Parasedimentitalea psychrophila: one gene and its partner. The main gene of each other region encodes a partner of the protein of the gene in region 2 in a complex. Links are inferred from orthologs where the notes say so. Each region holds a gene or a part of one and is shown on either strand. Other genes may lie near its edges. The genes, in order: trxA and trxB.

Region 1 (15,603 bases), 890 kb from region 2 along the record:
GCAGTGTGAAACGCACCCGATGCGATGAACAGGATATGGTCGGTCTTGATCGGTCCATGTTTGGTGGACACGGTGGTGCCTTCGATCAGCGGCAGCAGATCGCGCTGCACCCCTTCGCGGCTGACATCGCCACCGCGTGCATCCGAGCGGGTGCAAACCTTGTCGATCTCGTCCAGGAACACGATACCGTTCTGCTCAACGGACTCTAACGCGGTACGGGTGACTGTCTCATCATCCAACAGTTTGTCGGCCTCTTCACCGATCAGAATCTCATAGCTTTCGGCAACACTTGTTTTGCGGCGGATACTGCGGCCGCCCATTGCTTTGCCGAACAGATCCCCAAGGTTCATCATGCCCATGTTTGATCCCGGTTGGCCCGGAACCTCAAATGCGCTCATTGGATTGGATGTATCGGCCAGATCCAGCTCGATAATGGTGTCATCCAGCTCCCCCGATTTCAGCTTCTTGCGGAACATATCGCGGGTGGATTCGCGGGCTTCGTCGCCAACAAGAGCCGCAAGCACCCGTTCCTCGGCGGCCTGATGCGCCTTGGCCTTGACGTCCTCGCGCATCAGCTCGCGGGTTTGTAAAATGGCGGAATCTGCCAGATCGCGGATAATCTGCTCCACGTCGCGCCCCACGTAACCAACTTCGGTAAACTTAGTTGCTTCGACTTTGATAAACGGTGCGCGGGCCAGTTTTGCCAGCCGTCGGGAGATTTCAGTTTTGCCAACACCGGTGGGGCCGATCATCAGGATATTCTTGGGGTAAACCTCGTCCCGTAGGTCATCCGACAATTGCTTGCGGCGCCACCGATTGCGCAGCGCCACGGCAACAGCACGTTTGGCGTCGTTTTGGCCGATAATGAACCGATCCAGTTCGGAAACGATCTCGCGGGGGGTTAGGTCTGTCATAATCCATCCTTTCGGGCCGCCAAAATTCTAAGGAAGAATTTTCCTAAGAATTTTAGAAAATTCTTATGTGGTGATGGTTTCGACAGTGAGCCTGCCATTGGTGTAGACACAGATATCAGCCGCAATGGCCATCGCGTCGCGGGCCACCTGTTCGGCGGATCTATCACTGTCCATCATCGCCCTTGCCGCAGCCAGGGCAAAATTACCGCCAGAGCCAATGGCTGCAACCTCATGCTCGGGCGCCAGCACATCGCCGGCACCGGTGATCACCAGCAGATCTGTCCCATCGGTGACAATCAGCATCGCCTCCAGCTTTTGCAGATATTTATCGGTACGCCAGTCCTTGGCCAATTCAACACTGGCGCGGGCCAGTTGGCCGGGCATTGCCTCTAGCTTGGCCTCCAGCCGTTCCAGCAACGTAAAGGCATCGGCGGTGGAGCCGGCAAAGCCGGCCACAACATCGTAGCCGCCGGGGGATAAGCGGCGCACCTTGCGCGCGGTGCCTTTGATCACAGTCTGACCCAAGGACACTTGTCCGTCACCGGCAATCACAACTTCACCACCTTTTTTGACGCCGATAATTGTGGTGCCGTGCCAGCCGGGGAACTGATCGTTTGCCATGAATGCCTCCAATTGATTGCCCTATGTATATGGGGGGCAAAACCTGCAGAGGCAACGGTTCACATAGGGCTAACTTGCTATGCACTGTGCGCATTGCAGGGCTGTTGAACTGGCAATTGTGAGACTCGGTCTGCGGTCTTACATGAGGGTCAACAACCGACACAGTGTCGGCTGGTAGATCAAAGGAAGCGTACCATGGCATATGTAGCCGCAAACACCCAAGCTCCTCTGGGAGCAGTCGCCACTCTTCGTGTCGTAGATAGTATTCTTGAGTTGAAAAACTCTGCATTTGCCTGGAACGAAGCGCGTGTCACACGCAAATTGCTGTCGCGCCTGAGCAGTGACCAGCTGCAGGACATCGGCCTGACCCGCGCTGATCTGTTCTGATCGCCGACAATAGTCGAAAAGTTAAAGCCGCCGCTCCTCCCAGGGCGGCTTTTTCTTTGTCTGATGCATGGCGGGATTGGTGGTTTCGGAATGCCGACCGCAAAAAGGGCGCCCCGATTGGGACGCCCTTGTGTAACTTATTGATATGATGCGATTACAGAGCTTCGTTGATCCAGCTTTGCAGCGCAGATTTGGGGGCAGCGCCCGACCGGTTTGAGATCACTTGACCATCTTTGAACAAAAACAGCGCTGGGATGCTGCGCACGCCCATAGCCGCGGCAACATTTGGGTTGCTGTCGAGGTCGATCTTGGCAATTTTGACTTTGTCGCCATATTCGGCGGCCAGCTCTTCGAGAGCGGGGCCGATTTGCTTGCAGGGTCCGCACCATTCGGCCCAGAAATCCACCACTACGGGGATTTTGGAATTTGTGACTTCGGCTTCGAATGTGTCGTCGGTGACGGCTACGGTGGACATATGCATGTCTCCATGAGTGTGTGGCAACTGGAGTTGGAACCTAGGAATGGCGTGGCGGATCGTCAAGGTATCAGACGTCGCATTAATGCCACTGACACAAGATCGTGTGGTAGCGGCATCAGGGTGGCGGTGCGGGTCCAGACAATCGCGGTTTCAACCTGACGGTCGGGATAGATCTGCGTCAGAGCATGGGCATAGGCGCCCATTTGCCGCAGCACCCCCTCGGGGCATTGCGCAGGATTTTTGGGAACCGTGGCATTCGATTTGAAATCCACCGCGATGACCCTGTCGGGCGCTACAATCAACCGGTCGATTATGCCGTGCAGGCGCTCGCTGTTCAGCTGCGCAGTGACCGAGACCTCGGCCAGGGTGTCTGGGGCGAAGATCGCCGCCATATCAGGGTTCTGGATCACCGCTGTCGCCTCTGCCAGCAGCTCAGCCTGATCTTCGCAGTCCCGCAGCAGGTTCTGGGTGATCTGTGCCCGGTTTTCCGACGGCACGGCAGGCAGATGTTCCAGCAACAGATGCAAGCGCGATCCACGGGCCTTGGCCTGCTCTTCGTCCAACCCCTGATCCCCGGGCAAGGCCTTGGCTCCGCCCAAATCCGATGGGCTAAGGGTAGCGGGCGGCGGCTGATAGGGGGCTGCAGCAACTGAGAACACCTGTGGCAGCGCGGGTATGTCCCGTTTGGTTCGCTCAAGCTGCTTGAACTCCAGGTCATCCCAATCGCCGTGCTCCAGCCGCAGTCCCGGACCACCTGCGGTGTCCAGCGTCACCGCGCCGGCGTCACCCAGAGAGGTTTGCACCATCTGATACCAGCTATCGCCCTCTTTCGAGAGATCGCCGGCAGCGGCCACAATCAGCCATTTCTCGGCCCGTGTCAGCGCAACATAGAGCAGGCGCAATCGTTCATTCTGTTGTTTTTCCTGCGCCGCCTCTCGCGAGGCGAGCATCGCAGCCGGCATTTGCGCGGTGGGGATTTTCCAAATAGGCGTGCCATCCGCCAGCATGATTTCGCTATCGCGTGGAGCCCGTCGCTTGGCGGTGTCGGGCAGGATCACAATGGGCGATTCCAAACCCTTGGAGCCATGCACGGACATCACCCGGATCATGCTGCCGGCTGCGCCCATCTGCCGTTTGATTTCCAGATCATCAGTTTGCATCCAGACCAGAAACCCGGTCAGGCTGGGGATATCGGTGCGCTCATAGGCCAGCGCCTGCGACAACAGGGCGTTGATACCGTCTTCGGCCTCGGGGCCCAATCGGCCCAGTAGATTCTTGCGGCCATTGTGGCGGGTCAAAATGCGCTCGATCAGGTCAAAGGGGCGCAGGAAATCGGTCTGGTTGCGAAGGTCGTCGATAATTTCCATGGTGTCCGGGAAATCCGCTGCGCGATCGCGCAGGGCTGTCCACAGGTATTTGGAAGTGCGGCGATGGGCCAGATCGAACAGCATTTGCTCGGACCAGCCGAAAATGGGTGATTTCAACGCACAGGCCAGCGACAGTGAATCCTCTGGCGTGGCGAGGAAAGACAGCAGCGCTGCCAGATCCTTGACCGCCAGTTCAGCTCCAACTTTGAGCCGGTCAGCGCCGGCGATGGGCAGGTGGGCAGCCTTGCAGGCGCGGATGATTTCGGAAAAAAGATCCGAGCGTCGTTGCACCAAAATCAGAAAATCGCCGGCATGGACCGGGCGGCGGATGAATGTTCCACGGGTTGCGCCATCTTCGGGGATGGTCACCTCATCGTCGATCATCTGCTTGATAGACAAAGCAATGCGTTCGGCCAGAATGACATTGTGATGGCGGGTCCCGGGCCGGTCCATCGGGTCGGTCCAGTCGCGCTCGTCCTTGTCATCGACCTTTTCCACCACCGGCCAAAGATCAACCCGCCCCGGAAGGTCGGATTTAAAGGCGCGGTGCAGTGATTCCTTGTGAAAACCGGCCCGGGGCATGTCCTGAAACACCAGATCAACCAGCCCCAGAATCGCCGCTGATGAGCGGAAAGAAAAATCGAGCGAGGCATCCTGCAATTCGGTTCCGGTGTCGCGCAAACGGCTGCCAAACTCGGCCCGCATCCGGTCAAAGGCATCTGGATCGGCCCCCTGAAACGAATAAATCGACTGTTTCTTATCGCCGACCACAAAAATGGTGCGTTCCACATCCGATCTCGCACCCTCGCCCGAGGTGAATTCCTGTGCCAGCTTTTCGATCACATCCCATTGCACCGGGCTGGTGTCCTGCGCTTCGTCGACCAGAATATGGTCGATACCGCCGTCCAGACGGTACAGCACCCAGGCTGCGACGGCGGGGTCGTTCAGCAGTTGCCGCGCCTTCAGGATCAGATCGTCAAAATCAAGCCAGCCACGCAGTTGTTTGCGACGGCTGTATTCAGGGACAAAGGCAGCGGCAAACTGATGCAGGTCGTGCGATTTTCGCGCCGCCATAAGCCCCAGCCGCTTGGCCCGCGCATCCTCGATCCGCAACATCAAGGGCTCCAGATGGTCCATCAGTGAGGCATGTGATCCGCGCAGTTTTTTGGTGGGGAAAGACCCAACCTTGGCGCTGAACGGCTCTTTGGCGCTGGCCCCTGTCAGCAACACGCTTTCCAGTGCTGGAAGATCCGACAGGGTGGGTTGGGTGATTGCCGCCAGTTTCAGCGCCGCCTTCTGATCATTGGTGCCACCGGTGGCAAGCATGTCGCGGGTGCGCGCTATCAGCTGCTCTTCGCCACCAAGGAAAACCAGGGCTTTCAGCGCGGTTTCGTCAAAGGCATCCGGCAGATCAAACAGCTGCAGCAAATCGGCCCAGTCTGTCGGAGTTTCAAAGCCGGCCCGGCGATGACTGATCGCGGTGGTAAGAGCGTCAAAGTCACTGTCGGTGACATGCCGTGCCAGCGCCTCGACCAAATGGGCCTGGTCACCTTTGGCAAAATCCTCGGCGATTTCCGCCCGCAACAGGGTTGCAGCGCGGTCTTCCATTTCAGAAAACTGTGGGCTGACGCCAGCCTCCAGCGGGAAGCGACGCAATAGGGACGAGCAGAACGAATGGATGGTCTGGATCTTCAGCCCGCCGGGGGTCTCTAATGCACGGGCAAATAGAGTCCGCGCCTGTGATAACCCCTCGGCTGAGATGGCCTCTTCGGCGCCAAGTTCTGTCAATGCGGCAATCAGCTGGGCATCCTGCAACATTGCCCATTCGCCCAGGCGTTTGAACAGACGGTTCTGCATCTCGCTGGCGGCTGCTTTGGTATAGGTCAGGCACAGAATATGCTGCGGCTGAACCCCGCGCAGCAGCAATCGTGCCACCCGGTCGGTCAGTACCTTGGTTTTACCGGACCCCGCATTGGCGGCCAGCCAGGTCGAAGCATCCGGACGGGCAGCGCGGTACTGCGCTTCGGATGCGGCGTCGCGCATGTTCATGTCAGATCCTCAGGTTCTGGTGTGGCGCTGCGGTCCCATTCTCCGAACCGTGCAAGGTGATCATAATCGCCCAGTTCGGTGTCCAGATGCAGCATTCGACGGCTCGAAAACCCTTGGTTAGGCTCGAAATAGGCCCCGATGAGCTCGCGCAGGTCCTGCCAAACCTTGGCCGGGGGCTCTTTGTCGATCGGCGCGCGGACTTCCTTCATTGTGGTGCCCAACCCGATGAACATGGCACGGGATACTTCCCTGGGGCCGATATCCTCAAAGGCGCCTTCCTCGGCCATTGCCACCTCGATCAGCAATTGTTTTTCGAACTTCAACTGTTGGGTTTCAGAGGGCGGCGCACCGGTTTTGTAGTCGTAGAGATGCAGAAAGCCGCGGTCATCCTGATCTATGCGATCGGCGCGGCAGGCAATGGTGAAATCAAGCGGCTCCAACCGGGCCTCGCCCTTGGCTTCAAAGGCGATCGGGTGAGAGCTCAGGCGGCGGGTCTGTTCTGCCTGGATGAAATCCCCGGATATCCGGTTCACCCGTGATAACCACAGGCAACGCGCCACCGGCCAGGGCACGTGCTGTTCCAGCAGTTCACGGGATTTCTGCAGCAGATGCTCGCGGGTCAGCAGGCTGGGATCATCCAGTGTTTCCTTGATGAAATGCTCAAACACCTCGTGTACCACGATACCACGCAGCAATGCGTCGGGGACCCGAACCAGCGGGTTAAGCACCCTTAGCCGCAGCACATGTTTGGCGTAGATCGCATAGGGGTCGCGGATCAAACGAGGTATTTCGGTGATGGTCAACCGGCGCGGACGAGCAGGTACCGGCGGCCGTGGCGATGGACGGGTGGCTGGGGATGTCTTTGTCGGTGTCTCAAGGGCAACAGCCCAGTCGAGCCATGTCTGGCCGCGATCGCGCATGGCCTGCAAGACGTTTGGCCCGTTTTGATCCGGCAATCCATCCAGCAGGTTGCACAGCCGGTTCAGCCAACGCGAGGCAACTGTGTCGGAATCGTCGGACCGTATGGCACGGCTGAGCCAAACCTCGGGGGCGGCGATGGCCTGTTGGAAATCATGTGCGGACAGCCCGATCCGGCGCTCGGGCAGCAGTAGCCCGGCCTGATTGCGCAATTGACGGTTCAGCCAGGGGTCAGGTTTGGCGGACTCGGGCCAGCTGGCCTCGTTCAATCCGCCCAAAATCACCAGATCCGCACCCTGCACGCGGGCCTCGAGCGTGCCCCAAATCATGATCTTTCCATGCGGCGCGTCGCGGTCTCGGACTTCGCCCTGTGACAGGAGCGCGCCCAGCAAATCGGCAAAATCACGGGCGGTCATATCGCCGCCGTGGTGGGCTTCGGCGGCCAGTTCCTGCATGACCTTAAGAGCCTCGCGGCCGGCCTTTTTATCCCAAAGATTGCCGGCGCCGTTGGTTTGGCTGCCGCTGGCAATGGCTTCGGACAGATCGCGCAGGCAAAAGACCCATTCGCTCAGCGGCAGTTCCGTTGCAATCACCTGATCGGCAAAATGATCCGTTAGCCAGGTGCTCCAGCCGGCAAGAAGCTCACGTTTGGCGGCAAATTGGTCAAAACAGGCGCCATCGGGAAACGGAGGGCCGGCGCTGCGCAATTGCAATTCCAACTCGCGGGAGTGTCGTAAATGATCGCCACGAGCATCACCATCATGGGTCAGAGGATGCTTTAGCAGTGTCAAAAGACTGTCGCCGGTCAGGTCTTTGCAAAACAATTCAGCCACATGGCGCAGGAACCGACCCGGTGGGGACAGCTGCAATGGCTGGCCGGCACTGTCGTCAGGCAGAATATCCCAGCGGTCAAGCGCCGCCGAAACCTGACGGCTCAGCATCCGGTCCGGGGTGATCAGCGCCGCGGTCTGGCCGTCCTCAGCCGCCTGACGCAGCCGCAGGGCAATCGCCAGTGCTTCGCCGCGCGGATTCGGCGCCTCGATCAGCGTTACATTTTTGGTGGCCTTGTCCAGATCGCGCAGCATGGGGCCCTCAGTCATCCAGGCATCGGTGACCGGGGCCGGGCGCAACGACAGGGAAACAAGCCGATTGCGCGCCGGTGCAGGGGCGGGGCTATCGCACCAGGGCTTTATGTCAGCTGGTGTCAGATCTAGGCCAATCATGAGTTTGTGAAACCGGAACTGCGGGTGGTCTTCTGAAATCAGCGGATCGTCGAGACCCGCCCAGACCTCGGTTGGAAGATCAAAATCATAGCCGGGCAGGACCACCGCACCCTGCGGCAGGCGGGCGATGGCCTGCATCAGGAGAAGGGTGGTGCCGCGTGAGCCGGTTGAACCAGCCAGAACAACCGGATGTTGCGGCGGGGTTTCCTGCCAGCTGTCAATCAGGTCCAACACCACCTTTCGCTGGCGCGCCTGAACGTCCATCGCACCGCTGTGGGTGTTGGTGAATTCGTCGGCAATGCCAATGAATTTCTGCGCCCGCGCCCAGTGGTCAGACATATCCGAGACGTCGAGGCCCCGGATGGTATCGGTGGTGACACCCTCGCCCTGCATTTCGTCAAACAATGCCGCCAGACTGTCTGACAGGTCATACAGCGATGATCTTGCTGCCAGGCTGGGCTCTGCGTCCAGCAGTTTGGCGACCAGTTGTGACAGTTCAAGCCGCCGTCGCAGCACCGGCAGGGCAGCGGGCAATCCGTGCAGAGTTGCGCGTTTTGACAGGTCGCTGAGCAGCGATATATGGGGGAGCAGCAGGTTCGGGCCGGCATCGAACAACCCGCGGATGCGACGTTCCATGCGTTGGGTGTTGACGATCAGCTCTACCTTTGCCAGCGCTTCGGGGGGCTGCCCGTGGCTGCGTTGGGTCAACCCGTTGACAAGGGCGCGGGGAAAATCGGTGCCGCAGGGCAGGGCAAAGATGCGGGGGGTGGGTGACGGTTCAAACATCATGTGACTTCAACAAATCTTCGGCCACTTCAATGCCTTCGGGATAGCCAACATCACACCAGTGACCTGGGTATTGCAGGGCAAATAGACGGCTCGCATCATGCATTTGATTCCAAAGTTCATTGAGAGAAAAGACGGTCTTGTTGATTTTGAGCAATCCGGTGGTTTTCACGATCTGCACGCCACCATAGACCAGATCGCCACCGCGGCTGATGCGGCCATGGCTGTCAGCGGTGAAATCGCCGGCCCCGATACGCCCCCTCGCGCGGGCCAGCGGGACGCAAACCAGCAGCGCATCCATTTGATCCGGGTCCCAGGCGTCGCGTGCCAGTTTCAGTGGGTTGGGGCCGGACCAGATCACATCCGTGTTCATGGTGAAAACCGGCGCATCCCCCAATAGCGGCAAGGCATGACGCAGACCTCCACCGGTATCCAGAATGTCCGGGGTTTCATGGCTCAGCAGCACCCCCAGTGGTGCCAGATGTGCCTTTAGCTGTTCGGGCTTGTAAAACAGATTGGCCACGATGTGATCCGGTGCAATCTCGCGGGCCAGATCCAGCGCATAATCAATCAGCGGCCGGCCCGCTACCTTGATCATCGGTTTGGGACAGTCCCGGGTCAGGGCCTTCATTCGGGTGCCAAAGCCGGCCGCAAACAGCATCACGGACGAGGGGTGGGTTTGCATCACGGTCTCAGCCTGTCCAGGTTTTCAGGTGTCGGCGGTGGCAGATTGTTGCGGATCATCCCGGCCACAGGGGCCAGTGCCGGGTGATCCAACCCGCGGATCATCTGGGCCCAAACCCGGGGGATCAAATCCACATATTGCGGCTTGCCATAGTCCTGCGACAGACGGGCAAACACACCAAGAATGCGCAGGTTTCGTTGCAGGCCCAGCACCGTATAGGCGGTGCGAAATTTTGTGCCATCGACGCCGGTTTTGGCGATATAGCGGTCAATCATCTGCTGCTCGATGTGGATCGGAACATCGCGGCGGGCATCCTGGAGCAGTGACATCAGGTCATAGGCGCGATGACCAGCCAGAGCTGCCTGGTAGTCCAGCAGCCCAACCCGGGCAATGCCGTCGCGATCCGGTAGCCATAATAAGTTCTCGGCATGATAATCCCGTTGCACCAGAACGGGATCATCCTTGGCGCTGTGGTGCAGAATATCTTCGAACTGATCGACAAATAGGGCTGCCAAATCGGGGTCTTGGGCGCCGAGTATCCCGTCGCGGTAATGGGTGAATGCAATTTCATCCAATTGTGCCATCACCCGCGGGCTCATGATATCCAGATCCGGCATGGCTGCGGAGTGCAGCTTTACCAAGACATCAGTGGCGGCCTGATACAGAGGCGTTTCAAGCGCGGGCTGGCGCAACAGGATGCGGGCATAAAGGTCGTCACCGAGATCTTCGATCAGTAAAAACCCATGATCGATGTCTGCCGCCAGTATTTCAGGTGCGCTTAAACCAACGTCACGCAAGTGATTGGTAATATGCACAAAGGCAGCGACATCCTCAGCCTTGCCGGGGGGGGCATCCATAAGGACTGCGGGCAGCCCTGTGACCGGGGCAGACACCCGCTCATATCGGCGATTCGAGGCATCACCCGCCAGATCCCTCCGGCTGCCATTGGCCCAGGCGGTTGTTGCCAGAAAGGCGGCGGCCAGATCGTTTCGGTCAGTCATTGGCTATCCGGTCCAGTAAGAGGTGCCATTTCTCATCACTCCAGGTGAAGGTCAGGTGACGGGTATCCGCATGATCAATGTCCAGCGCAAACCGCAGGTGCAACGCGTGTGGCGGGGTCAGTTCGGCCAGTCGGTCGGGCCATTCGATCAGGCAGATCGCGGTGTCAAAGGCCTCGATCAGGCCCAGTTCCTCGACTTCATCCAATGACGACAGCCGGTATAGGTCCGCGTGCCACAACTCGCCCGTGGGCACATCATAGGTCTGCACCAGAGTGAAGGTTGGCGATGGTACGTCTTCGAAAATGGGTAACAAGGACTGGATCAGCTGTCGGGCAAAATGGGTTTTGCCGGCACCAATAGGGCCTTCTAACAAAAGGCAATCGCCGGGGCGAAGAGCCGCGGCGATGCGAGTGGCCAGATCGGCAGTTTCCTGCGGAGAGGAAAGGGAGCGGGTCGCGTGGCAAAGTGTCATGCTGCACAATGGCCCCGCAGGCTAGGCGCTGCAAGCTGGTTTGCAGTTTTAGCCGTCTTGCTGGGTGATCCGAAAACGCTCTTGTTCTTTCGGCGCAACAGAGGGGCCTGGCGCACGGAAGGTCACCATTGTCGCTCCATTTTGCACAGAAGAAACTTTGCAAATCAGCGGCTTGCCACTGCGCAACTGGACATGGGTCCACCATTGCTCGCGGTTCTCGTGGCCGTTTACAAAATCACGCAACTCCCCCCAGGTCGGGGTTGCGGCGCACATATCCTGCCAGACACGGCATGCGTCAACCACGGAGACCTTGGCAAAGCTGGCCTCGGGGTCCATCCGCCACAAATCGCGGTAGGCCTTGTTCGAGAAGGTCATGGTGCCGTCATTTGCAAACACGGCAATGGCCTCCTCCATTTGATCCATGATGGACTGGCCCATTTCCAGTTCCGAGCGGAACTGACGTGTCAGGGTGATTTCTGCGGTAATGTCTTCGAACAGGAAGGCGACGGCGCCATCAGGGTGCGGCCGGCCGCTGACCGAATAGACTGAACCCGATGGCAACGACCATGTTTCCTGATAGCGGCCCTCTGCGGCAGCCTCGAGAAGGTCCGCCATCTGGTGGCGCCAGCTGGTGTAATTCTTCGGCTCTGGCATCATCCGCTGATCGCGAAGACGGTCGAAAAAGCTGAGCAGATTTGGCCGTGAGCTGAGGAAATTTGCGGGCAGGGCGGTTAGGTCGATCAACACCGGGTTAAACAGCACCAGCTGGCGATTGCGGTCAAAGATTGCCAGGCCGATAGACAGCTGGGCAAAGGTTTTTGCCAGTGTTTGCACAAAATTCCGCTGGGCAACTTCGGCGTCGACCACCGCGTTGATGTCCACCGCATGACAGAGCCAACCCGCCTCGGTCTCGGTGGTTGAGATATTGTACCACAGTTTTTTATTGGTATCGGGCAGCGGGATAGAGATCCGCTCGGCCTTGCCGCTGGCCATCGGTTCGGACAGGTCGGCAAACAGTGGATCGGCAAAATCGACGTTGCGTCCACGCAATTTCTGGCTGAGATTGTCATAAGCCAAGTTGGACCACGTGACCTCGGCTTCTTCGGATTGCAGCCAGACCGGATAGGGTGCCTGATGCACCGCCGCACGCAGCGTGGTCAATTCCTGGTCAAGGGTCTTATCCCTGGCTTCAGAGGTATTGCGGCGCAGTTGAACACGGGTAATGCCGTCGATCCATTCACAATGCGCTTCGTGGGATTCGGCAGTCGCTGTTCCGGACAGGATGAGTGGCCCGACATCTTTTAAAAAGCCCGGTGATTGAGGCAGACCTGGATAGCTGCGCGCCAGTTGATCCCGCAGGGTGGTCCAGCTGAAGCCTTCAGCCTTGTCGCCAATAATCTTGCGGGCGCCAGTCGACCAGCCGATCAGGTTGGCATCATCAAACAGGAACACCGCATCTGTCCGGCTATCACCGGAGAGCAGATCCTGTTCCATCCCCCTTTGGCCAGAGGTCGGAGAGAGCCACCAGACCGCAACTGCAGCAGTAGCTGCACATAGAGTTGCCAAAACAAGCCATTCGATTGAGACGATGTTCTGCATGTTGTCCTGCCTAGTTGATCAGTTGTTAACCCTATCTTGCCTCAATAATAGTTAATTGATGTTTAACTGGTTGCCTAAAGATGAATAGTTAAATTTCGATCGGTTGATTTTGACCCAAAGGAACCGCATTTTCGCCCTCTATCGCATCTATCTTTTGTCGGGGCCAGTACACTTCGACAATAGCGCCCGGTCGGTCGGGATGAAGGCTAATGGTTTGGGAGGGATCGCTGCCGTTGGCAAAGCGCAAACTTGCCCCGGTGCGTTCCAGTAACGTTTTGGCAATAAACAGCCCCAGCCCCATGCCTTCATATTCGGGGCGCGTTTTGCGGTCACTGTCGATACGGCCCTGACGCACAAAGGGATCGCCAATCCGCCCCAGCATCTGCGAGGGGTAGCCGGCGCCGTCATCATATATGCGCAGCGTTATGGCCGTGTCGGTCCAACTCGATTCGACCCAGACATTGGCGCGGGAAAAATCCACCGCATTCTGCACGAGGTTGCGCAGCCCATGAATAATTTCTGGTTTTCGCAGGATCGTTGGCTGCTGAAAACTGCCACCTTCGGCCGGGCCTTCCTCAAAATGAATGAATTTTCCGCGATGCATATGCGGTTCGGCGGCCTCAAGAATCACCGTGGAAATGGGTGCCTGACGCAGATGCAGGTCGTCCTTGCCGGCCCGCCCCATATCCCGAAGGATGTCGCGGCAGCGATCGGCCTGCTCGCGAATCAAGGTGGCGTCGGCACGGAGATCGGGGTGATCTTCCAATTCCTCGATCAATTCAGCGCTGGCCAGTTTAATGGTGGCCAGCGGGGTGCCCAATTCATGCGCGGCAGCCGCGATCACGCCGCCCAGGTCGGTCAGCTTCTGTTCACGCGAAAGGGCCAGCTGCGTGGCGGCCAGAGCATCAGACATCGACCGCATTTCCGAGCTGATCTTGTAGGAGTAGGCCCCCAAAAACAGAACGGCGATGATAATGGCGGTCCAGTTGCCAAAGACAAAGACGTCTGGAATGCGCAGAATAAAACCCTGGGCGGTGCGCAGAGGTACGTGAAATTCGGCCATCAGGGTCACCAGCATGATAGCGGTGCCGCCGATGATCAGCGTTGATCGCAGCCGCATCATATTGGCCGAGATGGTGACCGGGCCCAGCACCAGCAAGGCAAACGGGTTGTTCAAGCCGCCGGTGAGATACAGCAGAAAGGACAGTTGCAGCAGGTCAAACTGTACGGTCAAAAAATTCTCGAACTCTGACAGGCGTTTGTTCTTGGGAAAGATGAACATTGCCACCAGATTTCCGACCACAGAAACACCGATCGCAAAATAGCACAGGCCCAGGTTTAGCTGCAGGTCATATAGACCCTGGGCAACGGCAATCGCCGAGATCTGGCCTCCGATGGCGACCCAGCGCAGAAGAATCAACGTGCGCAAGCGGATCCAGTGGCTGCGCTCTTGCCCGCTCATCAGGCCAATATTTGACTCGGTCACGTTGTTCGGCTCCGGTTGCATTGGCTGTGATTATTGATAGATCTGACACCAGCAACGATCAACATATCTCTTATCACTCAAGGTGTGATCTCATGAACCGTCTATATGCCATTCTCGCCTCTGTTTCTGTGGCCGCCCTTGTCGGTGGTGCCTGGGTTATGACGCAGGGCGGACAAGGGGCTGATCCGTTCGCGCAGTGTCGCAGTAGCCAGATTGCCGGTGGGTCGGCGCAGATTGGTGGACCCTTTGAGTTGGTGAACGCCAAAGGCGAGACCGTCACTGACAAAGATGTGATCACCGAACCATCGCTGATCTATTTTGGCTATACTTTCTGTCCTGATGTTTGTCCGATGGACACCGCCCGCAATGCCGAGGCAATCGATGTGTTGACGGAGCGGGGGCAAAGCGTGACTCCGGTGTTCATTTCAATCGACCCAAGGCGAGACACTCCCGAGATCGTGGGGGAATTCGCCGAAAACCTTCATGAGCGGATGATTGGCCTGACGGGGTCAATGGATCAGGTGAAAGCGGCCAGCCGGGCCTATAAGACCTATTTCAAGGCGCAACCGGCGGACGATGAATATTATCTTGTCGACCATTCGACCTTTTCATACCTGGTGCTGCCCGAGCAGGGTTTTGTCGAGTTTTTCCGCCGCGATGTGGAGCCCGAAGAGATGGCCGACAAGATCGGCTGTTTTCTGGACCAGATGTAGCTGTTTGACGTTTCTCACCCGCCCGGTAATATTCTTGCTTCATGGGCACCTCATACTGGCACAAAGGACTAAGCATGGCCGAAACTGCTCCGCAGGAAATTGGACCTGACAAGACGTTGCTGCTGGTTGATGACGACGAACCATTTTTGCGACGCCTGGCGAAGGCCATGGAAAAACGTGGGTTTGAGGTAGAGACCGCCGGATCTGTAGCGGCGGGACGGGCTGTCGCTACGGCGCGCCCGCCGGCCTATGCGGTTGTGGATTTGCGGCTTGAAGACGGCAACGGGCTGGATGTGGTCGAGGTGCTGCGCGAGAAACGGCCAGATTGTCGGGTGGTTGTGCTGACCGGCTACGGTGCCATCGCCACGGCTGTGGCGGCGGTGAAAATTGGCGCCACTGACTATTTGAGCAAACCAGCCGATGCTACCGATGTCACAAATGCATTGCTGGCGCAGCCGGACACGCTACCGCCGCCGCCAGAGAACCCAATGAGCGCTGACCGGGTACGTTGGGAACACATCCAAAGGGTGTATGAACTCTGTGACCGCAATGTCTCGGAAACCGCGCGACGGTTGAGCATGCATCGCCGGACATTGCAGCGAATTTTGGCAAAACGCAGCCCAAAATAGGCTCTAACTAGGGCCGAATTCAGAGCGCTGCCAAAAGTTCGTGATAGCGTGCAACATATGAATGGCGCACCTCGACGGGCGGTCTCAACTGGATTTCGAGGTCGCCAATCAGATCTGCACTGGGCCTGCCAAACAGCTTGTTGGCTTCTTGCACCGAAAAGCCAGCGATCTGCACCGCCTCCATCCAGGCGCTGATGCGGTCGGCCTTTTTGATCTGTTTCTTTACTGTGACAGGCAGGGCTGCGGGCAGTCCAAATCTAAGGTGAATGGCGGCG
Region 2 (15,657 bases):
CAGCCTGCGTGACGGGCAGGCCTATTTCACCGACCAGCCGGTGGCGCTGGAAGGGGCGATTTCAGGCACCCCCAAGGGTCGCACCGAAATTGGCATCCGCCCCGAGTTTGTGACCCTCGCCAAAAGCGGCTTGCCGGCAACGGTGAGCAAGGTCTCGGACGTTGGCCGCCACACAGTGGTGGAATGTGACGCCGGCGGCTGCAAGATCCGCGCCATCATCAGCGGGACCGGCCCGGAAAAAGGCGCATCGGTGTTTCTCAACTTCCAACAAAACCAGACCCGGCTCTATGTCGACGGCTGGATAGCCACCCAATCGCAAGAGGCACAGTCATGAAAACCGTAAACCAGAAAGCCTGGTTCTTTGTGCTGCCGGTGCTGCTGCTGGTCGCCTTCAACGCGCTGATCCCGATGATGACCGTGGTCAATTATTCGGTACAGGAGACCTTTGGCAACAATCTGTTCCTGTGGGAAGGCCTGACATGGTTCGAGCAATTGCTGACCGAAGAGCGGTTCTACAAGGCGCTGGGGCGTCAGTTCATGTTCACCGGGCTGATCCTGGCGATCGAGGTGCCGCTGGGCATTGCCATTGCCCTGTCAATGCCACGTCAGGGCATCTGGGTGCCGGTCTGCCTGATCCTGATGGCGCTGCCGATGCTGATCCCGTGGAACGTGGTGGGGGCGATGTGGAACATCTTCACCCTGCCTGACATCGGCTTGCTGGGCTATTTCCTGAACAACGTGCTGGGTATCAACTATGATATGACGCAGGACCCGATTGCCGCCTGGGTGACGATCATCACCATGGACGTGTGGCACTGGACCTCGCTGGTGGTGCTGCTGGCCTATGCCGGATTGGTGTCGATCCCGGACGCCTATTATCAGGCCGCCAAGATCGACGGCGCCTCCAACTGGTCGGTGTTCCGCTTTATCCAGCTGCCCAAGATGAAACCGGTGCTGACCATCGCCATCCTGTTGCGCTTCATGGACAGTTTCAACATCTACACCGAACCGTTTGTGCTGACCGGAGGCGGCCCCGGCAACTCCACCACCCTGCTCTCCATTGATCTGGTGAAACGCGCCCTCGGGCAGTTTGACCTCGGCCCTGCCGCTGCGATGTCACTGATCTACTTTGCAATCACTCTCTTGGTTTCTTGGCTGTTCTATACGCTGATGACCAAAGACGACCTGAACTAAAGGAGACCGTGGAGATGAAAAAACGATCCATCGTCCCAATCATTTACATCCTGTTCCTGCTGCTGCCGATCTACTGGCTGGTGGCGATGAGCTTTAAGACCACAAACGAGATCCTCGGCGGCTTCTCGCTGTTCCCGCAGACCTTCACGCTGGAAAACTACCGGGTGATCTTTACCGATCCGACCTGGTACTGGGGCTATATCAACTCGATCTCTTATGTGACCCTGAACACGGTGATTTCGATCACCGTGGCGCTGCCGGCTGCCTATGCCTTTAGCCGCTACCGGTTCTTGGGCGACAAGCAGTTGTTCTTCTGGCTGCTGACCAACCGGATGGCACCGGCTGCGGTGTTTGCGCTGCCGTTCTTCCAGCTTTACTCAGCCGTGGGGTTGTTTGACACCTATCTGGCGGTGGCGCTGGCCCATTGCCTGTTCAACATCCCGCTGTCGGTTTGGATCCTCGAAGGCTTCATGGCCGGCGTGCCCAAAGAGCTGGACGAGACCGCCTATGTGGATGGCTATTCCTTCCCGCGGTTCTTTGTCACCATCTTCCTGCCCTCGATCAAAGCCGGGGTCGGCGTCGCCGCCTTCTTCTGCTTCATGTTCTCATGGGTGGAACTGCTGCTGGCCAAAACCCTGACCGCGGTGGCCGCCAAACCCATTGCCGCCATCATGACCAAAACCGCCTCAAGCGCGGGATATGAGCTGGGCCTGCTGGCGGCGGCGGGCACATTGACAATCATTCCGGGCGCAATCGTGATCTACTTTGTCCGCAACTATATCGCGAAGGGTTTCGCGATGGGGAGGGTGTAATGCTTTCATGGATGGCCTGGACCTGGCCCACAGCATTGGTCTTTATCGGTATCTTCTCGGCGATCGGCACGCTGATCATCCTCGAAATCCGCACCCCCGGCGGCGATGAACGCAAGGGAGTGCTGGGGCTGGTCACCACCCGTGGCGACCGGTTGTTCATCGCGCTGCTGGGCTCCAGCTATATATTCCTGGCCTGGCTGGGATTGTTTGGCACCCCGCTGTGGATACCGCTGCCAATGGCCATAGGCTGGGCCGTGTTCTGCTTTCGCAAGGTCTGACTTGCAGCGCGCGATCCGGGTCACCAATGACGCGGATCGCGCGCATATTTTGGCAACACGCGCCGCGGCAGGCGCAACATCTAAAAAATTAGTTTTCAAAATCATAGCCTTTGCCTAAGATGGCGAGACGCCAATAAACGGACCGGACACCAGACCCCATGCGAAAAAAGCAGGACAACTCGCTTCTGACCGAGGTTGAACTCGAATTCATGACCGTGGTCTGGGCAACCGGTGGCGGCACTGTGCGTGACCTTTTGGCCGAGCTGAACAAGCTGCAGGAACGGGCCTACACCTCGGTTGCAACCGTGCTCAAGATCATGGAACAAAAGGGCTTTCTGTCCAGCGAACGGTTGGATCGTTCACTGGTTTATCGCCCCGCTGTGCCCAAGGCAGAGTATCAAAAAACCACTCTCAAAAACCTTTCGAGCAAACTCTTCAACGATACCCCTGCAGCGCTGGTGGCGCGGCTGGTCGAGGACGAAGAGGTGACCAACGAAATGCTCGTGGAAATGCGGGCGCTGTTGACTGAAAGGCTGGGGGACAATGCAAGCTGATGCTCTGTTAAATGCCTATATCGATCTGAACCTGCTGCTGCTGGTTGGCGCCGGGATCTGGATCGGATTGCGACGATTGCTGACCCGTCATGGGCTTGGCAACGCCTTCTTGCCGCAGCTGAGGCTGCTCAACCGGCTGACCGTTTTGCTGGTTGCGGCGCCGCTGCTGGCGCTGGGGTTCACCACCTGGGTCATTCCGCACCCGCCGAACATCTCGGATATGCTGGTGTCGCAATTCCTGCAGGGCCACGTCAGCCTTAGTGCCACCCGCTTTGAGACCCTCATCGGCCTGCGCGAGGATCTGGTGCGCAGCCTGTTGACGCAACAGGCGGTCTGGGCCCGCGCATTGGTGCTGCTGTTTGCCATTGGCGCCGCGCTTTGCAGCCTGCATGTGATCACCTCTGTGCTGCGTCTGCGCGACTGCCTGCGCAGCGCCTTTCTGTGGAAGAAAATCGGCCGCGTTGAGCTGCTGATCAGCGATACCGCCTCGGTGGCCTATTCCACCCGCGGGCTGTTGCGCCTCTATGTGGTACTGCCCTCGGCGCTGCTGCATGACCCCCGCGATCTGCGGCTGACCATCGCCCATGAGTTGCAGCATTTCCGCCAGCGCGATATCGAATGCGAGTTTCTGCTGGAAATGCTGCGGCCGCTGCTGTTCTGGAACCCGGCCTATTTCCTGTGGCGCAGCGAAGTCCGCGTCCTGCGGGAATATGCCTGTGATCAGGCGCTGATGGCGCGGCCTCAGTTTGACGCCCGCGCCTATTGCGAATGCCTGATCCGCGCCTGTGCCATGGCGGCACAGGACCGGGTGTTGTTTCGCCGCCGCAGCCCCGCCGTCGCCCTGGTGGACCGCCGCGAGACCCGGCGCAGCGCCACCCTGGAGCAGCGCATTCTGGCGGTGACGGCCAAGGCCTCTCAGTCTGACCATCGGCTCAGCTGGGCGCTGCTGTCGGGCCTGCTGGTCGGCGCCGTGCTGGCCACCACGCTGCTGATGCAACGGCCCAGCGACTGGAGCCATGACCGGCTGATGCTGTCCACCATCGTCAATCTGGAACGCATGGCCAACCGCAATTCCTCCAGCAGTGACCCGGTGCAAAGCTTCGGCCTGGCGACCTTCGACTAACCGCCCCGACAGCTATAAACCTGACAGCCACAAGCCAGACAGCCCAAGAAAGACCCGAGCCCATGAGCCGTATTGATGCGCACCAACATTTCTGGTCTGTGGCCCGCGACGACTATGGATGGCTCACCCCTGAGCTGGAAACGCTCTATCGCGATTTCCTGCCAGCTGATCTTGCCCCGGAGCTGGAGCGCCATCAAATCGCCGCCACCATTCTGGTGCAGGCCGCCCCCAGTGTTGCCGAAACCCGGTTCATGCTATCGCTGGCCGACGATCACAGCTTTATCAAGGGCGTGGTGGGCTGGGTTGATTTCGAGCACCCCGGTGCGGCGCAGCAAATCTCTGAGCTGGCCGAACATGCCGCCCTGGTGGGCCTGCGGCCGATGATACAGGATATTGCCGACCCGGACTGGATGCTGCGACCCGACCTGACGCCCGCCTTTCAGGCGCTGATCGCCCAAGGTCTGACTTTTGATGCGCTGACCCTGCCGCCACATCTGCCCAATCTGATCCAGCTGCTGCAGCGCCACCCGGATATGCGGGTGGTGATCAACCATGGCTCCAAACCGCTGATCCGCGATGGGCTGATCCAGCCCTGGGCGGAAAACATGGCAGCTCTGGCGCGCGACACACAGGCCTACTGCAAGCTCTCGGGGCTGGTGACCGAGGCAAACGCCGACTGGACCACCGAGGATCTGAAACCCTATGTGGATCACCTGCTGAGCTGTTTTGGTCCTGATCGACTGATCTGGGGCAGCGACTGGCCAGTTTGCCTGCTCGCCAGCAGCTACGAGCATTGGATGGAAACCACCGACAGTTTGTTGTCGGGTCTCTCCGCCAGTGAACGCGATGCCATTTTGGGTGAAAATGCTGCCCGCGCCTATAGCCTGCGCGACTGATAGGCCCGGACTATTACCTGCCGAAAATGGCGGCTTAGGCCTTTTTGGCCAGACGTTGTTCCAGCACCTCAAACGGCACTCCGGGGTCGTCCTTGGCACCACGGATCACCAATGAGGTCTTGACCGAGGCCACATTGGGTGTGGTCAGCAAGCCACCGGTCAGAAAGTTCTGAAAGGTGCTCAGATCCGGCGCCACGCATTTCAGGATGAAATCCACCTCGCCGTTCAGCATGTGGCACTCCCGCACCAGAGGCCAGCTGCGGCATTTTGCTTCAAAGGCGCTCAGCTCCACCTCGGCCTGGCTTTCCAGCCCCACCATGGCAAACACCTGCACCTCGAATCCCAGCTCGCGGGCGTTCACCTCAGCATGGTAGCCGCGGATAAAGCCGGCCTCCTCGAGGGTGCGCACCCGGCGCAGACAGGGCGGTGCCGAGATGCCCACCCGTTTGGCCAGCTCCACATTGGTCATGCGCCCATCGGCTTGCAGCTCCGAAAGTATCTTGCGATCAATCGGGTCCAGGCGTGTCGTGACCATGTTCAGCTCTCCCTCAAATGAGGGTTTCTTATAGCACCGCTGGCAAGCCGCGCAATTATATTTCGTGTTAGCGCAATTATATTTGCCTGATGGCATTATCCCCCTGTGTCACCGCAGTTTGACCAATCCGCGCCCTTCCGGGGGTTTAAGAGATAACCCGGGGCGGCTATATGAGTTGCCAACCGGCGGCTTACCCGCTTTGCCATCAAATTTGGGGATACATCGATGACTGACACGCGCCACACCAAGGTTCTGATCATTGGCTCGGGACCTGCGGGATACACCGCCGGCGTCTATGCCAGCCGCGCCATGCTGGAACCAATCCTGGTTCAGGGCATTGAACCCGGCGGCCAGTTGACCACCACCACCGAGGTCGAGAACTATCCCGGCTTCACCGAGGTGCAGGGCCCGGACCTGATGGTCAAGATGCAGGACCACGCGCAGGCAATGGGCTGTGAGATCATCGGTGACATCATCACTGAACTGGACACCAGCAAACGCCCCTTCACCGCCAAGGGCGACAGCGGCACGGTCTATACTGCAGACGCGGTCATTCTGGCCACTGGTGCGCGCGCCAAATGGCTGGGGCTGGAGTCTGAGGAGAAGTTCAAGGGCTTTGGCGTCTCGGCCTGCGCCACCTGCGACGGGTTCTTTTACCGGGGTCAGGAGATCGTGGTGATCGGCGGCGGCAACACCGCGGTTGAGGAAGCACTGTTCCTGACCAAGTTCGCCTCCAAAGTCACGCTGATCCACCGCCGCGACGAGTTGCGCGCCGAAAAGATCCTGATCGACCGGCTGATGAAAAACGACAAGATCGTGCCGCTGTGGTTCAACACTCTGGAAGAGGTGATCGGCACCGAGGACCCACTGGGGGTTGAGGGGGTCGTCGTCAAAAACGTCAAGACCGGCGAGATCACCGAGATCCCCTGCAAGGGTGTCTTTGTCGCCATCGGCCATGCCCCGGCCAGCGAGCTGGTCAAGGACTCGCTGGAGACCCATGCGGGCGGCTATGTGGTGACCAAACCGGGCAGCACCGAAACCAGCATCCCCGGCGTGTTTGCCGCCGGGGATCTGACCGACCACATCTATCGCCAGGCGGTGACCTCGGCCGGTATGGGCTGCATGGCGGCGCTGGACGCGGAACGGTTCCTGGCTGAACAGGACGACTGATTGCCCCCTGCCCCCTAGAACAAGTGACCCAGCCGACCGGGCTTCCTCCCGGTCGGCTGAAACTGACAAGACGGCTCTGACCCGTGGCGCCGCGCCGGCTCTGCTGTGGGTCTTGGGGAAAAATCTTGACCTGAACCGCAACATCCAGCACCCTGACCGGATCAACCGGAAAGATAGGTCCATTGGCGCAGGCAATCTGGCAGGGCAATCTGGTTCAGCGCAGCCGAACCGTGAGCGGGATTTTCCTGCTGGTCTATGCATTCTTCCATTTCCTGAACATCGCGGCCGGTCTTGTCTCCCCTGATTTTATGATTCAGGTGCAGGAGGCGCGCGCACTGGCCACCGGCCACCCTCCCGGTCAGATCCTGCTGTTTGGCGCGCTGTTGCTGCACGGTGGGCTTGCCCTTTGGCAGGTCGCCAGCCGCCGTACCCTGCGGATGACGGTGGCCCAGGCGGTGCAGCTGTTCTTTGGCCTGGCGATCCCGCTGCAGCTGATCCAGCACGTCGTTTTCACCAACTACGCCGACCGGGTCTTTGACGTCGAAGACCAGATGTCTTCGGTGATCCTGTTGCTGTGGAACTCGCCGGAGATCTGGCACCAGTACCTGCTGCTGCTGGTGGTCTGGGTGCATGGCTGCATCGGCATGCACATGTGGCTGCGGATCACCTACTGGTGGCGCCCGATTGCACCCTATCTGATCGGCGTGGCGGTACTGGTGCCCACATTGGCGCTGGCCGGGCTGATCACCGAAGGCCGCAGGATGTGGGCTATCTATCTGGTGCCCGGCAATGCCGAGGCCATCCAGGAAGATTTTAACTGGCCCGACCTGACTGAATTGGCGCATCTGACCCGGGTATATGAGATCAGCCTCTGGGTGTTTTTCGCCCTGTTGGGGATGGCCATCAGCGCCTTCTATATACGCCGGTTTGCCCGCAAGCGGCAATCGGTCAGGATTCACTACGTAAACGGCCCCGACATAACCGTCGAGCGCGGCTTGACGCTGCTGGAAATCTCGCAGCTCAACGGCGTTCCCCACACCTCGCTGTGCGGCGGCAAGGGGCGCTGCACCACCTGTCGGGTCGCCGTCACCAAAGGTGGCGACAGCCTGCCCGCTGCCAGCCCAGCCGAGGCACGCGCGCTGCGGGCGGTAAAAGCACCCGGGGATGTCCGCCTGGCCTGCCAGATCTACCCGACCGCGGCGCTGACGGTGAAACGAGTCTATCGGCCCAAGGGGCGACGCCGGGTCCATTCGGCGCAGGGCGAGGAGAAGACCATCGCGGTGCTGTTCCTCGACATCCGCGGCTTCACCGCCCGCTCGGCCGATCTGCTGCCCTATGATGTGGTCTTTCTGCTGAACCGGTTCTTTGACGCCGTGGTGCCCGAGATCACCCGCGCCGGCGGCACGGTGGACAAATACATGGGCGACGGGCTGCTGGCCCTGTTCGAGATGGACAGCTCCGCCGCCTCATCCAGGGCCGCCATAGAAGCCGTCAGCGACATCGGCGTCGCGCTGGCCCGTTTCAACAGGCTACTGGCCTCAGAGGGGGATGAGCCGGTGCGGATCGGCATGGGCCTGCACACTGGCACCGTTGTGCTGGGTGAAATCGGCACCACCAGCAATGCGCCACGCACCCTCATTGGTGCCACCGTCAACACCGCCAGCCGCCTTGAGGCCAAGACCAAGGATCTTGGCGTCGAACTGCTGATATCCGAACAGGTGGTGCAGACCGCGGGCCTCATGGCTGCGACGGCAAAATTCCACACCTTCGAGCTGCGCGGAGTCGAGCAACCGCTCAACGCGCTGCCGGTGCAACAGGCCTCGGCTCTGGTCATGCTGCTATCGGCGCCGCCAGAGCCAGTGGACACGGTTACAATTCTGTCTGAACAGGTGTAAAAGACACGGATGTTTTCCTTAGCAACTGAGATCAGGCCGGAAACATTCCCGTCTGACACCAATTCGGCACATTCCATCCTTATTCCGCCCATACGCTAGACTTTAGTCACCTCTCCGGGGTATTTCGCCCCAGAAAACCACCGCGATCAAGCCAAATCCAGGACAACCCCCTGTGCAAGTGATGAGAGATTTCACATGAAAATGAATAGTAATCTGGCCCCCATTCCAGAACTTTATGTTTCCTACGACTCGGCCCAGAAGTTGAAGTCCGAAGCGGGCAACCTCAAAAGCCACGACCTGTCTCCACGCCAGATCTGCGATCTGGAATTGCTGATGAATGGTGGGTTCAACCCCCTGAAGGGCTTCCTGTCCGAGGCCGATTACAACGGCGTTGTCGACAATATGCGGCTGGCAGATGGTCAGCTCTGGCCGATGCCGATCACCCTGGACGTTTCCGAAGATTTCGCCGCATCGCTGAAAGATGGCGAAGACATCGCCCTGCGCGATCAGGAAGGCGTCATTCTGGCGACCATGACCGTCACCGATAACTGGCAGCCAAACAAGGCGCATGAGGCCGAGAAGGTGTTTGGCGCTGACGACGACGCCCACCCGGCGGTCAACTACCTGCACAATCAGGCGGGCAAGATCTACCTTGGTGGCCCGGTCATCGGCATCCAGCAGCCGGTGCACTATGACTTCCGCGCCCGCCGCGACACCCCAAACGAGCTGCGCGCCTATTTCCGCAAACTGGGCTGGCGCAAGATCGTGGCGTTCCAGACCCGCAATCCGCTGCACCGCGCCCACCAGGAGCTGACCTTCCGCGCCGCCCGCGAGGCGCAGGCCAACCTGCTGATCCACCCGATTGTCGGCATGACCAAACCCGGTGACGTCGATCACTTTACCCGGGTGCGCTGCTACGAGGCGGTGCTGGACAAATACCCGGCCGCCACCACCAGCATGAGCCTGCTGAACCTGGCGATGCGGATGGCTGGCCCGCGTGAGGCGGTCTGGCACGGGTTGATCCGCGCCAATCACGGCTGCACCCACTTCATCGTTGGCCGCGACCACGCCGGCCCCGGCAAGAACTCAGCCGGTGACGACTTCTATGGCGCCTATGACGCCCAGGATATGTACCGCGAGAACCAGTCTGAAATCGGCTGTGAAATGGTTGATTTCAAACATATGGTCTATGTGCAGGAACGCGCCCAGTACGAGCCCAACGACACCATCGAAGATCGTGATAACGTCACCATCCTGAACATCTCGGGCACCGAACTGCGCCGCCGTCTGGCTGAGGGTCTTGAGATCCCCGAGTGGTTCTCGTTCCCTGAGGTGGTCACAGAGCTGCGCCGCACCAAGCCCGCCCGCTCCAAGCAGGGGTTCACCGTGTTCTTCACCGGCCTGTCCGGCTCTGGCAAGTCCACCATCGCCAACGCGCTGATGGTCAAGCTGATGGAAATGGGCGGTCGCCCGGTGACGCTGCTGGATGGCGACGTGGTGCGTAAAAACCTGTCCTCGGAACTCGGGTTCAGCAAAGAGCACCGTGACCTGAACATCCGCCGCATCGGCTATGTTGCCTCCGAGATCACCAAGAACGGCGGCATCGCCATCTGCGCACCAATCGCGCCTTATACCACCACCCGGCGTCTGGTTCGCGAAGACATCGAAGCCTTTGGTGCCTTTGTCGAAGTGCATGTGGCCACCACATTGGAAGAATGCGAACGTCGCGACCGCAAGGGACTGTATGCGCTGGCGCGCGCTGGCAAGATCAAAGAGTTCACCGGTATTTCCGATCCCTATGAGATGCCGACCAAGCCGGAGCTGTCGGTGGAAACCGAAAACGTCGAGGTCGACAACTGCGCCCATCAGGTGCTGCTGAAACTGGAAAGCATGGGTCTGATCTCAGGCTGATTTACGCCTGCGATCTGCCCCTACAACGGCCCGCCCAACAGGTGGGCCGTTATCGTTTAAAGACCTATGTTTGCGCCAGCCCCGGCGGATTTGCCCGGCAGCGGCTGCACGCCTCAGGCCAAGGGGTTTCGAACTGGTTTTCCAACCTCGAAATCATAGCCAAACAAATCAAAATCACGCGCATAAAGAGCCTCGACGCGCCGCTTTGAATCCGCCGAATAATAGGTCCGGTAATCCTTACGTTTCGTCGCATTGACCCGAGGCAGCGCTCCCTCATGTGGAATATTTAGAAATCCGCAAAGCTGCGCAAATCCATTGTCCAGCTCTTCTTGAAAAAGAAGACGGTCAACCTGCAAATCGCCCGCGCGGTTCACCAGCCATGTGGTTTGATTGCGCGGCAATATTCTGTCTTTTTTCTCCAGATAAGACAGGAAATCCGAAAAGCTCCAACTCTGTGCGTCCCTATGGCGACGGCCATGAGTATTGGACTGCGTGAACACATAGCTGGACACCGCATGATCATAGGGATTGCGCACGATGGCAAATTTGTGAAGCCTCTGAAACAGCGCAGGATCCAGTTTGGATTTGAATACCGCCGATGTGGAATGTCCACGAATATAGGCTTTCTCGGGGTTCTCTTTCACCGGAAGCCACGAAACCGCACGCCGCAGCAAGGTTCTGTTGCGGCTCACACAATAGGGTCGCAAAGCTGCGTGTACAGTGCTGCCGGCAGTTTTTGGGATATGCACAAACAAAAAGTTTTTGCTCAGGGAAATCGGCATCGGCGCAAGCCCTCTTTATCGGCAATGGAAGAATTAAGTCAATTTTTTCAGATTACTATCAGATAAACCGCCTTGGTCAATGGGCCGCCACAGAGAGCCAACCCGGGCCCTGTGGCCACCCTGGGATTGAGACAACAGCACCGGAAATACCCCTTTGAACTGCAGCACGGCAGGACATCACAAATAAGCGCGGGGTGCTGTTCGGGCCAATGCATAATGTTCCCTTTGCAGCGGCAAAGGAAGACGCCGAAATCGCGAGCTGACAGCTGGGGTCTGCCGCTGTTTTCCACCACCTCGGCGCTGAAATCAGCGGCGCCCTGCGATGTCCCTCGTTATCGAAACATCGCAGGGATGAGGGCGGGCGGCTGCAACATTCGCCATCTCCCAGCGTTAAAACGCAATTGGGAAATCTTGGCGGAGGATCGAAAATACATTACGATAGGAAACAGCTCCCCTGACCTCAGGTAGAGGACTGTGAATGCCCATTTACAAAAAGAACGGCAAGGCTGTTCTGTTCGTTCATATCCCCAAATCTGCGGGGACAACTGTTGATCACATATTCCTGTCCAACGGCTGGCAGGTTACCTTTCAGGATGGTGGTGGCCGCGCCGATACAATCCTGCGCCATCTGAAATGCTCCTTTCAGCATTTTCACGCCACCCTGCTGACACAAATGATCAATCCAAACAGTTTCGATGCGGTGTTTACCATTCTTCGCGATCCCATATCCCGGCTGCAGAGCGAATATCGCTGGCGTATGGAACATGGATCCGGGCCGCAGATGGAGTTCAACGCCTGGGTCACCCGGATGTTTCGCGCCTATTACAGGAACCGCTTTGTGCTGGACAACCACATCCGCCCGCAGCGCCAGTTCATCTTGCCCGGGGCGCAGATTACCGCCTTGGAGAATGGTCTGGAGCACACCATCTCGGGCCTGTCGGCGCGGCTTGGAGAACAGCTTCAATACGATCCGAACAGCCGCCGAAACACCTCAAAACGGGGCGCCGCCGAAATCTCCACCTCAGCCATGACCGCCTGGCTCATTCGCCGGTTCTATGCCCGCGACTTTGCCTTGCACCGCCGGGCACTGGGTCGCTAGGGACAGCCGCGAACAGGGGAAATCCAGCCGAACCAATTGGATCAGTGGACCGGAACCGGCACATAATCGTTCTGACGCGCCAGCACAAAGGCCATGTGGCGCTCGGCAACCACGGCCAGTTGCTTGCCCTCGGCGTCGTGCAACGCATAAAGATGGCTGCGCCCCTTGCCACCCTTCTGCATCTCTTCGGGCAGATCGGCGACATCGACGGTTTTCACATAGGCTGCGCGCGATTGAGACTCGCTGTGTTCACGTGTTCGCTGCATCATTCGCTCTTTCTGATGTTGATGGTCTGCACCACGGTTTCCGGACGTGAGCGGGTCAGGTCCACATGCAGCAGGCCGTTCTCTATGATGGCATCGCCAACTTCGACACCATCGGCCAGCACAAACATGCGCTGGAATTGCCGCGCCGCAATTCCCCGGTGCAAAAACACCCGTTCTTCGCTGTCTTCGCCCTGGCGGCCACGGATCACCAATTGGCGGTCCTCGATGGTGATGGCCAGATCACCCTCGGCAAACCCGGCCACGGCCAGGGTAATGCGATAAGAAAAATCGGATGTTTGTTCGATGTTATAAGGCGGATAGCCCTCGTTGCCCGACTTGGCCGAGCGTTCGAGCAGGCGTTCCAGTTGCTCGAATCCCAGCATATGTGGGTAAGAGCCCAGAGTGAGTTTTGACACGTATTTCGTCCTTCAAAGCGTAAGCGACGGTGAGAGCAGACCCCAAGGTGGCAGCCTGCGCAGTGAATATGGGAAGAAACTATCATTTTAACAAGAGCAAGACCTACAGGGTCTAGGCGAAAACATCGTAAACGCCTATCCTGCGCCAAGGTCTTTTCCACTTCAGTCGAGTCGCCAATGAACGCCCCCACCGATATTTCCATGAAAACTGATGACGTGCTGAAGGTTGAACTCGAAGTGTTCCGCCGCCAGCACCGCGATCTGGACGAGGCAATACATGCCTTGCAGGACAAGGGCACCGGTGATCAGCTGACCATCCGCCGCCTGAAAAAGCAAAAGCTGTGGCTCAAGGATATCATCGCCATGATCGAGGACCGGCTGATGCCGGATATTATTGCCTGAGGCATCCGGCGCAGGGCTTACAGGGTCTGGGCCTATTGGGTCTGGCCGAAGAATGCGCCAGAATGCTCCACACCACTGACTGATTTTTCCAGTGAATAGTCGTCCCATTTTCAGCGCTTGTCAGAACGGCATCTAATGATTGAAACGCTTTCAGACCTCTACATAAATTTCTTTGGCGCATCGGTTGCCGTGGCCCCGGAATTTCTGCTCCTGTCAATACTGGCCGCCTGGATCATCTACCGCTTGCGCAGGCAGACAAACGGCTTCTGGACATGGTTGCTGCCAAAAGAGATCTATACGCATGAGTCTCACTGGCTTGATCTGAAACTCTTTGCGATTGGCCGGCTGGCCGCCTTCAGCGGGTTCTTTGGCCGGATCTCCCTGCTCACGGTCTCAGCCTATGGCAGCTCGCAGATCTTTTCCGATGGCCTGCTCGGCTCGAACCCTCCCAGTCCCATCGTATTGGCCCTGATACTGTGGATCGTGTCCGATTGCGCAGCCTATTGGATTCACCGCATCCACCACAGTCAGCGGGTTCTGTGGTCGCTGCATGCGGTTCACCACAGCGCCCAGGTGATGTCGCCGTTCACCGCCTACAGACAACATCCACTTGGCTATCTCATCACCGTGCCCCTCCACTCCGTTCTGATCGGGGTCGCTCAGGGCCTGCTGATTGGTCCGCTGGCGCCAGAGACCGCAATTGCGCAAATCGCTGGGGTCAATGCCTTTATCGTCCTGGCCAATATTGCGATGGCGAACTTTCACCACTCTCACATCTGGATCAGCTTTGGACCCCTGTTAGAGCGGATCATCATATCGCCGGCCCAGCACCAGATTCACCACAGTGACCAGTCGGCGCATTACAACAAGAACTATGGTCAAACTCTGGCCCTGTGGGACTGGATGTTTGGGACGTTGTTTGTGATCCGGCGCAAAGAGCAGCTGAGCTTTGGTCTGGGCGATATGGAAACAAAAAAAATGGGCGACCACCGTTTGGTGGCCACCCTTTTATACCCGTTTCGCAGCCAATTTCGCCGCTTTGGGAAATCCGGGTCTACCCCGGAATAGTCTTTTGGTATTGATCAGAACTTGAGCTCAGAACTTGAGCACGGTGAAATTGCCCGAGGTACTGCTGCCGTTGCGGGTGACTGTCGCGCCAGAAGACGCAGTGGAGCCGGTGGTAATCCATGCAATCAAACCAATAAGCGCGACGCTGATCAGCGCCTTTTCACCATTGCTGGGGCCACTTGATGTCGGTGCAGTAACCGTTCCAGCAGCAGCTGGCGCAACGCTGGCCAGGGTCAAGCTGGCGGCAACAGCGGCAGCTGTGAAAAATCTTGGTAGGCTCATATAATATATTCCTAGAAACGTCTGAGTGTTACGGGAAAACTCTTTCGAGTTGCCGCATAAATAGTGAAGCCCTTTTTTAGGTCGTGACGAGATCATAAATCAAGAGTGTTGACGTGTCGTTATGAACCGCCTTCCCCTTTTAAGTGTCGCCGGTTTTTCATGTCAGATTGCTGCTGGCTGAATTTGCCGGCGCTCCTAATGCCGCCCCAATGCCGCATTGCGCCGGCCTGTGTTTTCCCTATAGTGCCCGCTTCTCTTTCACCCCGGCGGAGGCATCCCGCGCACCGCAGTAAGACAAGGGACGAGGCACATATGGCCGACATCAAAGTGGGTATCATCATGGGCAGCCAGTCGGACTGGCCCACCATGAAAGAAGCCGCCAATATTCTCGACGAGCTGGGCGTGGCCTATGAGGCCAAGATCGTCTCGGCCCACCGCACCCCCGACCGGTTGTGGAGCTATGGCAAATCCGCCGCCGACCGGGGCTTGCAGGTGATTATCGCAGGGGCTGGTGGCGCCGCGCATCTGCCCGGTATGGTGGCCTCAAAAACCCGCATTCCCGTGGTTGGCGTGCCGGTGCAGACCCGGGCGCTGTCCGGCGTCGACTCGCTCTATTCCATCGTACAGATGCCCAAGGGCTTTCCGGTTGCCACCATGGCCATCGGCGCTGCCGGGGCTGCCAATGCAGGTCTGATGGCGGCTGGCATTCTGGCGCTGCAGGACGCTGCCCTAGCTGACCGCCTGACCGCCTGGCGCGACGCCCTGTCGGCCTCTATCCCCGAGGAGCCAGTGGATGACTGATGCCCTGAAACTCGGTGCCACCATTGGCATTCTTGGCGGTGGCCAGTTGGGCCGGATGCTGTCGGTTGCCGCATCACGGCTTGGCTTTGTCTGCCATATCTATGAACCCGGTGCCAATCCGCCCGCCGGTCAGGTGGCCGATCGTGTCACCACCGCAGGCTACGATGACGTCG

The links.
Region 1: the proteins of trxB (region 2) and trxA are in contact, whole or in part, in a crystal structure (PDB 1F6M), measured with the Escherichia coli proteins. The link is inferred for Parasedimentitalea psychrophila from one-to-one orthologs.

What each region holds. Positions count from the first base shown.
Region 1 is NZ_CP127247.1:1,602,769-1,618,371, reverse strand. Bases 738-3,450 are described here. They hold trxA (thioredoxin), read right to left. Parts: upstream 2,398-3,450; coding sequence 2,077-2,397; downstream 738-2,076. Other genes in these bases: addA (double-strand break repair helicase AddA), read right to left, coding at 2,460-3,450; QPJ95_RS07785 (DUF1127 domain-containing protein), read left to right, coding at 1,731-1,922; hslV (ATP-dependent protease subunit HslV), read right to left, coding at 978-1,535; hslU (ATP-dependent protease ATPase subunit HslU), read right to left, coding at 738-914. Outside these bases: more of hslU, read right to left, coding at 1-737; more of addA, read right to left, coding at 3,451-5,816; double-strand break repair protein AddB, read right to left, coding at 5,813-8,746; QPJ95_RS07765 (nucleotidyltransferase family protein), read right to left, coding at 8,736-9,428; QPJ95_RS07760 (aminoglycoside phosphotransferase family protein), read right to left, coding at 9,428-10,429; tRNA (adenosine(37)-N6)-threonylcarbamoyltransferase complex ATPase subunit type 1 TsaE, read right to left, coding at 10,422-10,901; QPJ95_RS07750 (PAS-domain containing protein), read right to left, coding at 10,950-12,500; sensor histidine kinase RegB, read right to left, coding at 12,589-14,007; QPJ95_RS07740 (SCO family protein), read left to right, coding at 14,079-14,699; QPJ95_RS07735 (ActR/PrrA/RegA family redox response regulator transcription factor), read left to right, coding at 14,774-15,328; QPJ95_RS07730 (HD family hydrolase), read right to left, coding at 15,348-15,603. UniProt on the Escherichia coli protein: Participates in various redox reactions through the reversible oxidation of its active center dithiol to a disulfide and catalyzes dithiol-disulfide exchange reactions.
Region 2 is NZ_CP127247.1:2,497,822-2,513,478, reverse strand. Bases 4,823-7,589 are described here. They hold trxB (thioredoxin-disulfide reductase), read left to right. Parts: upstream 4,823-5,617; coding sequence 5,618-6,562; downstream 6,563-7,589. Other genes in these bases: QPJ95_RS12205 (adenylate/guanylate cyclase domain-containing protein), read left to right, coding at 6,745-7,589; QPJ95_RS12215 (Lrp/AsnC family transcriptional regulator), read right to left, coding at 4,892-5,392; QPJ95_RS12220 (amidohydrolase family protein), read left to right, coding at 4,823-4,857. Outside these bases: QPJ95_RS12250 (ABC transporter ATP-binding protein), read left to right, coding at 1-334; QPJ95_RS12245 (carbohydrate ABC transporter permease), read left to right, coding at 331-1,194; QPJ95_RS12240 (carbohydrate ABC transporter permease), read left to right, coding at 1,209-2,006; QPJ95_RS12235 (DUF2160 domain-containing protein), read left to right, coding at 2,006-2,284; QPJ95_RS12230 (BlaI/MecI/CopY family transcriptional regulator), read left to right, coding at 2,443-2,838; QPJ95_RS12225 (M56 family metallopeptidase), read left to right, coding at 2,828-3,961; more of QPJ95_RS12220, read left to right, coding at 4,024-4,822; more of QPJ95_RS12205, read left to right, coding at 7,590-8,457; QPJ95_RS12200 (bifunctional sulfate adenylyltransferase/adenylylsulfate kinase), read left to right, coding at 8,653-10,368; QPJ95_RS12195 (sulfotransferase family 2 domain-containing protein), read right to left, coding at 10,482-11,150; QPJ95_RS12190 (sulfotransferase family 2 domain-containing protein), read left to right, coding at 11,629-12,249; QPJ95_RS12185 (DUF1150 family protein), read right to left, coding at 12,291-12,515; QPJ95_RS12180 (Hsp20 family protein), read right to left, coding at 12,515-12,931; QPJ95_RS12175 (YdcH family protein), read left to right, coding at 13,109-13,333; QPJ95_RS12170 (sterol desaturase family protein), read left to right, coding at 13,469-14,401; QPJ95_RS12165 (hypothetical protein), read right to left, coding at 14,429-14,683; and 2 more genes.